DNA from 2 places in the Streptomyces sp. NPDC104367 genome. Region 1 is predicted to be linked to the other one. Evidence: riboswitches for the same ligand, from Rfam matches in the RefSeq annotation. Region 1 holds a riboswitch; the other holds the start of a gene.
What was found. Region 1 has a riboswitch for S-adenosylmethionine ahead of ACZ619_RS04910 (aminotransferase class V-fold PLP-dependent enzyme). Riboswitches for the same ligand answer to the same signal wherever they lie in the genome.
Positions count from the first base shown of each region.

Region 2: linked by a shared signal. The riboswitch ahead of thrC (threonine synthase) and the one ahead of ACZ619_RS04910 (aminotransferase class V-fold PLP-dependent enzyme) in region 1 are both predicted to bind S-adenosylmethionine.

Region 1 is NZ_JBVJND010000002.1:454,134-458,338, forward strand. Features, by position in the region: gene ACZ619_RS04900 (rhomboid family intramembrane serine protease) at 1-502, shown strand, start outside; gene ACZ619_RS04905 (Lrp/AsnC family transcriptional regulator) at 499-780, shown strand; gene ACZ619_RS04910 (aminotransferase class V-fold PLP-dependent enzyme) at 944-2,305, opposite strand; SAM riboswitch class IV at 2,468-2,584, opposite strand; gene trpD (anthranilate phosphoribosyltransferase) at 2,691-3,755, opposite strand; gene qcrB (cytochrome bc1 complex cytochrome b subunit) at 3,888-4,205, opposite strand, start outside.
Region 2 is NZ_JBVJND010000051.1:34,747-38,951, reverse strand. Features, by position in the region: gene ACZ619_RS42905 (alpha,alpha-trehalose-phosphate synthase (UDP-forming)) at 1-236, opposite strand, end outside; gene ACZ619_RS42900 (glucosyl-3-phosphoglycerate synthase) at 320-1,264, opposite strand; SAM riboswitch class I at 1,422-1,564, shown strand; gene thrC (threonine synthase) at 1,583-2,866, shown strand; gene ACZ619_RS42890 (MoaD/ThiS family protein) at 2,913-3,188, shown strand; gene ACZ619_RS42885 (cold-shock protein) at 3,702-3,908, shown strand.

The DNA of each region.
Region 1 (4,205 bases):
CCCGGCCACGGCGCTGTTCATCCACGGCAGCTGGGTGCACCTGCTCGGCAACATGCTCTTCCTCTTCGTCTTCGGGGCGATGACCGAGGAGCGGATGGGCCGTGCCGAGTTCACCCTCTTCTACCTCGGCTGCGGCTGTCTCGCGCTGCTCGGCTACGCGGCCGCCAACGCCACGTCCCAGCAGTCGCTGGTAGGGGCGTCCGGGGCGATCTCGGCGGTCCTCGGAGCGTTCCTCTACCTGTTCCCCAGCGCCCGCGTGACCAGTCTTCTCCCGTTCCTCTTCTTCCTGCCCCTGCGCTTCCCGGCCTGGGTGGTGCTCCCCTTCTGGGCGGCCCTGCAGTGGCTGGCCCTGGACGGGGCCCCGGCCGGCCCCGGCGTGGCCTACCTCGCCCACCTGGTCGGATTCGGGCTGGGCTTCGGCTACGCGTGGGTGCGCTACGGCCGTGGCACTAAAGTGAGAGCCACTCCAGCTCCAGCCCCCGAGGGAGAGAACCAGCCGTGATCACCGCGATCGTCCTCATCAAGACCAGCGTGGACCGGATCCCCGAGATCGCGGAACGGATCGCCGCGCTGGAGAGCGTCAGCGAGGTCTTCTCCGTCACCGGCACGTACGACCTGATCGCCATGGTCCGCGTCCGCAGGCACGAGGACCTGGCCGAGGTCATCCCCGGCTCCATCAGCAAGATCCCGGGCGTGGAGGCGACGGACACGCACGTCGCGTTCCGCACGTACTCCCAGCACGACCTGGAGGCGGCCTTCGCGATCGGCCTGGACAACTAGCCCGGTACTTTCCGGGCGTCCGACCGCGACGCGCCCCGTCAGGGGCGCGGGGAACTGCGCGACCAGCCCCCACCGGCCCGCAGCCGGGCACGAAGCACCGCGATCCCCTGGGTGTCCGTCGTGGCCGGCCGCGCAGTTGCCCGCGCCCCTGACGGGGCGCTGATCACACCGCCGGGACGCAGCGGCCTTCCTCCGTACGGTACGACCACTTGGCGCCGTCGGTCACCAGTTCCCGGACCGCCGTCACGAAGCGCTCCACATGCTCGTCCGGCGTACCGGCGCCGAAGCTCACCCGGATGGCGTTGAGGGACTTCTCGCCCGGCGCCGCCTCCGGCGCCCCGCACTCGCCCTGGGTCTGCGGGTCGGAGCCGAGCAGCGTCCTGACCAGCGGGTGGGCGCAGAAGAGGCCGTCGCGGACGCCGATGCCGTACTCCGCGGAGAGGGCCGCGGCGAAGTGCGAGCTGTTCCAGCCGTCCACCACGAAGCTGATCACGCCGACGCGGGGGGCGTCGTCGCCGAAGAGGGAGAGGACCCGGACCTCCGGGACCTCGGCCAGCCCCGCCCGCACCTTGTCGATGAGGTGCCGCTCACGGGCGACCAGCGTGTCGAAACCGGCCTCGGTGAGCGCCTTGCAGGCGGAGGCGATGGAGTAGGCGCCGATCACGTTGGGCGACCCGGCCTCGTGCCGCGCGGCGCTCTCGTGCCACTCCACGGCCACTCCCCCGTCCTCGCGCCTGGCGACCTTGCGGCTGGCGCCGCCGCCCGCGAGGTACGGCTCGGCCGCCTGGAGCCAGTCGGCGCGGCCGGCCAGGACACCGGCGCCGAAGGGGGCGTAGAGCTTGTGGCCGGAGAAGGCGACCCAGTCGACGTCGAGGTCGCGGACGGAGACCGGGTGGTGCGGAGCCAGCTGGGCCGCGTCCAGGACGATCCGGGCGCCGTGCGCGTGCGCGGCGGCGGCCAGCTCGCGCACCGGCCACAGCTCGCCGGTGACGTTGGAGGCGCCGGTGACGCAGACCAGGGCCGGGCCGTGGGGGTCACGGTCGGCCAGCGCGCGCTCCAGGGTCGCCACGGCCTGCCGCGGGGTGCGCGGGGCGTTGAGGTAGGTGACCCGGGCGTCCTGCCAGGGCAGCAGGGAGGCGTGGTGCTCGGTCTCGAAGACGAAGACCTGGCAGTCGGCGGGGAGGGCGCGGGCCAGGAGGTTCAGGGAATCGGTCGTCGAGCGGGTGAAGATCAGCTGGTCGTCGGGGCGGCAGTCCAGGAACTCGGTGACGGTCCGGCGGGCGTTCTCGAAGAGGTCCGTGGAGAGCTGGGAGAGGTAGCCGGCGCCGCGGTGGACGCTGCCGTAGTAGGGCGCGTAGGCCGCGACGTCGTCCCAGACCCGCTGGAGCGCGGGGGCGCTGGCCGCGTAGTCGAGGGCCGCGTAGGCGACCTCGCCGCCGGTGACGAGCGGGACGGTGACATCCCGGCCCAGAACGGGCAGCGGGGCACAGACGGACCGGGCGGAGGCAGCGGTGGAGACGGACATGGCGAAGCTCCTGTGAGGGTGAGCGGAACCGCCGCGCCGGACGGTACGTCGACGGCGCGGGGAAAGTGAAAGGGGTACGCGGAGGCGGGGCTCTACGCCCTATCGCATTCGCTTGCTCACAGAAGGCTCCCTCGTACGACCAGGACCCCTGGTGTTTCGAGGGGTCCGCGCTTGCCGCAGACCTCGCTGCCTACGGCCTGGTCTTCACCCGGGGCACCCCGCCACGGACGGAGGGTTGCCGGACAGTCGGCCGGGGCCTCATGACTGTCACTCATGACCTGAAAAGAAAAGTAGGTGAAGTGATCGCCGATGCGCAACTTCTGTCCGGATGACGGGACGAGGGCAGGTCCCGCGGAGTCCGGCGGGGCCGGACTCCGCGACGCCCCTACTTGTTCGTCGCCGCCGCCCAGCGCTCCAGCGCGCGCTTGGCCGCCCCGGAGTCGATGGACTCGGCCGCCTTGTCCATGCCCGCCCGCAGCTGCTCGGCGAGCGTGCCCGGGCCCGGCTCCAGGGCCGCCAGGGCCGCCGCCGAGTTCAGCAGCACCGCGTCCCGCACCGGGCCCCGCTCGCCGTCCAGGAGGCGCCGGGCGACCTCCGCGTTGTACGACGGGTCGCCGCCGCGCAGCGCCTCCAGGGGAACCGGCTCGATGCCGACCTCGCGCGGGTCGAAGGTCTCCTCCGTGACCTTGCCGTCGCGCACGATCCAGACGTGGGACGTGCCGGTCGTCGTCAGCTCGTCGAGGCCGTCGTCGCCGCGGAAGACCAGGGAGGAGTGGCCGCGCTCGGCGAAGACGCCCGCGACCACCGGGGCCATCCGGGGGTCCGCCACGCCGACCGCCTGGGCGCGCACCCGCGCCGGGTTGGTCAGCGGGCCGAGGATGTTGAACACCGTGCGGATGCCCAACTGGCCGCGCGCGGCGCCCGCGTGACGCAGCGCCGGGTGGAACTTGACGGCGAAGCAGAAGGTGATCCCGGCCTCCTCGGCGACCTCGGCGACCCGCCGCGGGGTCAGGTCGAGGTTGACGCCGAGCTTCTCCAGGACGTCCGAGGCGCCGGACGCGGAGGAGGCCGCGCGGTTGCCGTGCTTGACGACCTTCGCTCCGGTGCCGGCCACCACCAGCGCCGACATGGTCGAGATGTTCACCGTCTTCGCGCCGTCGCCGCCGGTGCCGACGATGTCGACGGTGCGGCCCGGCACCTCGATGACGTTCGCGTGCTCGTACATCGTGCGGACGAGCCCGTTGATCTCCTCGACCGTCTCGCCCTTGGCCCTGAGGGCGACGACGAAACCGGCGATCTGGGCGTCGGTGGCCTGGCCGCGCATGATCTGGTCCATCGCCCAGGCCGTCGCGTCGGCGCTCTGGTCCTGGCCGTACAGCAGCGCGTTCAGTACCCCGGGCCAGGAAAGGCCCGCCGCGGTGTCGCCTCCAGCGGGGGTCACAGCGCTCATAAGGCCGCTCCTGATCGTCGTACGGGGATGATGGTGTACGACCCCCACCTTATCCAGCCCCGGGCATGGCGAAGGGCCCCCGTCCGTACACCGGACGGGGGCCCTTCGACCGTGGCGTGGCGACGCCGTGGATCAGTGGTGGCCGTGGCCGCTCGTGATCTCCTTGTACTCCTCGACAGTCGGCTTCGGGATCTGGTTGTCCTCGCCGTAGTAGGCACCGCTCAGCTTCGCGCGGAGCTTCTCGGGCCCCTTGACCTTGCGCTCGACACCGTTCTCGTCGACCGCCGCACCGACCTGGGCCGGCTCGTACTGGTGGTGAGCCGTGAGGGTGTGCAGCTGCTCCTGCGAGAGCGGCTCGTGGATCTCGATGAACTCACCGTGCGGCAGGCGCTTGATGATGCCGGTCTCGCGACCGTGCAGCACCTTGTCCTTGTCCCGGCGCTGGAGGCC
Region 2 (4,205 bases), on a different contig from region 1:
AGACCGCCCCCGGCCCGGCGCACCGCCTCGCGGTCGCCGTCGCCGAGGGCCGCGCACACCCACACCGCGTTCGCGTCGGGGCCGATCGCCGACAGCCCGGAGACCAGCCCGCCGCCGCCCCGCCTGGCGTGCAGCGCGCCGGCCGGGTCGTCGTGGCGCAGCTCGTACGAGACCGGGCCGCGGTTGGACGCGACCAGCACATCGGCACCGTCGGAGGAAGCGATGGGGGAAGCCATACGCGTCAACCTAGCCCGGCCCGGAAACGCTCAAACGTACTGCTACGCCCGATGAGCGGCCGTATACGGACCGCACGTCGAAGTCACGCCACCCGGCGCTCGGCGTACTCCGCGATCTCCACCATGGGCGGGCGCTCCTCCGTGTCGACGGAGTAGGTGCGCGGCTCGAAGCCGTCCTCGCCCCGCTCGAACTGGGTCAGGGACGGGCGGATCAGATGGCCGCGGGCCAGCCGCAGCTGGGCCGTGCGGTAGATCGCCGCGGACATCCGGCCGAGGGCCTGGCCGTCCTGGTGGCGGTGCTTGCGGACGCCGACGTCGACCTGGGCCAGGGCGTCCAGGCCGGCCAGGTGCAGGGCGTCGACCAGCATGCCCAGCTCCACGCCGTAGCCGACCGGGAAGGGCAGCTGCTCCAGCAGCGAGCGGCGGGCCGCGTACTCGCCGCCCAGCGGCTGCACGAATCCGGCCAGCTGCGGCCAGTGCATGTTCAGCAGCGGGCGGGCCATCAGCTCGGTGACCCGGCCGCCCTGCCCGGCCGCACCGGCCAGCGGGCGGTCGTACATAGCCTTGACCAGGTCCACGTCCGGGTCGGTCAGCAGCGGGCCGACGATCCCGGCGACGAAGTCGGAGGAGAACTCCTTCAGGTCGGCGTCGACGAAGCAGACGATGTCCCCGGTGGTGACCAGCAGCGAGCGCCACAGGACCTCGCCCTTGCCGGGGACGGCGGGGATGCGCGGGAGGATCTCGTCGCGGTGGACGACCCGCGCGCCCGCCGCGGCGGCCACCGCCGCCGTGCGGTCGGTGGAACCCGAGTCGACGACCACGATCTCGTCGACGAGCGGTGCCTGCCGCACGAGGTCGTGACGGATGATCGCGACGATGTCGCCGACCGTCTCCTCCTCGTTGAGCGCGGGCAGCACGACGGAGACGGTCTGACCCGTGCGCTGCTTCGCGGCGAGTATCCGGTGCAGCGGACGGTCGTTCACGGCCCAGGAGCGGGTGGCCAGCCAGCGCTCGACTTCTTCCAGCACAGTCAGCGGCTCCTCACTGTCACGATCACACTGCGAGGTGTGATCCATCTCGCGGTACGGACGACTATCTCAACTGTCCTGGCCTTCGGTTACAGTCTTGAACAACGCCGATGACCATCGCATGTCGGAGGGTCACCCGGCGCCCACAACCACATACAGCTCATCCAGAGGGGCAGAGGGAAACGGCCCGATGAAGCCCCGGCAACCCTCCAGTCGGTACTCGTGTTCACAGCGAGGCTCCCGGCTTGGGAAGGTGCCAAATCCGTCTCACGGCGAGATGCGTCGTGAGGAAGATGAGGAGAAAGGGCCTCGCCTCACATGGCTGCGCAGACTGTTGCACCCGATTCCCCGAAGACCGTAGACCTGGGCCCCGCCACGGCGCTTTCCTGCCGGGAGTGCGGTCACCGCGTCCCGCTCGGCCCGCACTTCGCCTGCGAGGAGTGTTTCGGCCCGCTGGAGATCGCGTACGACTTCTCGGACTACGACACCGAGCAGCTCCGCGAGCGGATCGAAGCGGGCCCCTCGAACATCTGGCGCTACGCGCCGCTGCTGCCCGTCCCCGCCGACGTGGCCACCAAGCCGAACATCAACCCGGGCTGGACCAAGCTCGTCAAGGCCGACAACCTGGCCAAGGAGCTGGGGGTGACCGGCGGCCTGTACGTGAAGGACGACTCCGGCAACCCGACGCACTCCTTCAAGGACCGTGTCGTCGCCCAGGCCGTCGAGGCCGCGCGCGCCTTCGGCTACACCACGCTCTCCTGCTCCTCCACCGGCAACCTGGCCGGCGCGGTCGGCGCCGCCGCCGCCCGGGCCGGCTTCCGCTCCTGCGTGTTCATCCCGCACGACCTGGAGCAGGGCAAGGTCGTCATGGCCGCGATCTACGGCGGCGAGCTCGTCGGCATCGAGGGCAACTACGACGACGTGAACCGTTTCTGCTCCGAGCTGATCGGCGACTCGGCCGGCGAGGGCTGGGGCTTCGTCAACGTGAACCTGCGGCCGTACTACGCCGAGGGCTCCAAGACGCTGGCGTACGAGATCTGCGAGCAGCTCGGCTGGCAGCTCCCCGACCAGCTGGTCATCCCGATCGCGTCCGGCTCGCAGCTCACCAAGGTCGACAAGGGCCTCCAGGAGCTGATCAAGCTCGGGCTCGTCGAGGACAAGCCGTACAAGATCTTCGGCGCCCAGGCGGAGGGCTGCTCGCCCGTCTCCACCGCGTACAAGGCGGGCCACGACGTGGTCCGGCCGCAGAAGCCGAACACCATCGCCAAGTCGCTGGCGATCGGCAACCCGGCCGACGGCCCCTACGTTCTCGACATCGCGCGCCGCACCGGCGGTGCGGTGGAGGACGTGAACGACGAGCAGGTCGTGGAGGCGATCGAACTGCTCGCGCGGACCGAGGGAATCTTCGCGGAAACCGCCGGCGGAGTGACGGTTGGAGTCACCAAAAAGCTCATTGAGAATGGGCTCATCGATCCGACGAAGTCGCTTGTCGTACTCAACACGGGCGATGGACTGAAGACGCTGGACGCAGTCGCGGGTACCGGACTCACGGCGACTATTCGACCGAGTCTCGAGTCGTTCCGTGAGGCCGGGCTGGCCTAGCCGGCAGTAATAAGCAGGCAGCCGCTCTAATCCGGAGGTTTATAACGTGAGCGTCACCGTTCGCATCCCCACCATCCTGCGCACCTACACCGGTGGTCAGGCCGAAGTCAGCGCCGAAGGCGGAAACCTCGGCGAGGTCATCGCCGACCTGGAGAAGAACCACACGGGAATCGCCGCCCGCGTTCTCGACGACCAGGGCAAGCTGCGCCGGTTCGTCAACGTTTACGTCAATGACGACGACGTGCGATTCGAGCAGGGTCTGGAGACCGCCACCCCGGCCGGGGCCGGCGTCTCCATCATCCCGGCCGTCGCCGGTGGCTGACCCAGCCCTGACGCGGCCCTGACGCCGCCCTGACCGTCCTGACGTGGGGTCGGCGGGGGTTGACGTGATGGCCGAATGACCGAACATTACCTTTGGTAACGGCCATCACCGAGTGTTCATCCGATTGCCCCCTCCGCGAGAGAAGCGGAGGGGGCAATTCTGTGTGGTTGAGCGCGGTACAGTTGGGGAACGCGCTCCCGATCTCCGGGTCGGAGGCCCCGTATTGATACCGCGGGCCCGGCAAGAAGTAGCCAAAGTGTGCGCGTTAAATGCGGCTTTTGTGGCCTTTACGGGGCCCGACTTGCCCTGAATTCCGCCGAATTCTCGCTACATTCCGGACCCCTTCCGTCCAGAATTCTCGTCCGATTGACCTGTTGCAGACGGCAGTTGGGCAGATACATTCGGCCGCGGTCGACGCGTTCCGGCGCACGCCCCCAACCATTGGGGGGTGAGGTCTGACCCGGATCCGCGAAGTGTGGATCTGTGCAAGGGCCAGTAATAGGGGAGTTAGGCATGGCTCAGGGCACCGTCAAGTGGTTCAACGCGGAGAAGGGGTACGGCTTCATCGCGGTCGACGGTGGTGCGGATGTTTTCGTCCACTACAGCGCGATCCAGATGGACGGGTACCGCACCCTGGAGGAAGGTCAGCGAGTCGATTTCGAGATCTCGCAGGGCCAGAAGGGGCCGCAGGCGGACATGGTCCGGCTGGCGACCAGCTGAAGCACGCGCCGACTGACAGCGACGTTCTTCTGTACAACTTCGAAGGGCTCGTGCCTCCCGGGGCACGAGCCCTTCGGCATGCCCGGGAGGGGGCTGACTCCGCGGGCCCGATCCCCGGGAGGCGCTTGCACTCGCCTACCCCGAGTGCTAATCATTGGCGTTAGCACTCTGAAGGTGAGAGTGACAAAGAAGGACCGGGTCGGTGAGGCCCGCAGGCCGGGTGGGGAAGGAACCACGAGGCATGTGAGCCGTCCGTCGCGGGCGCGGGCGCGGTCCGAAGGAATCACCCCCAGTCCT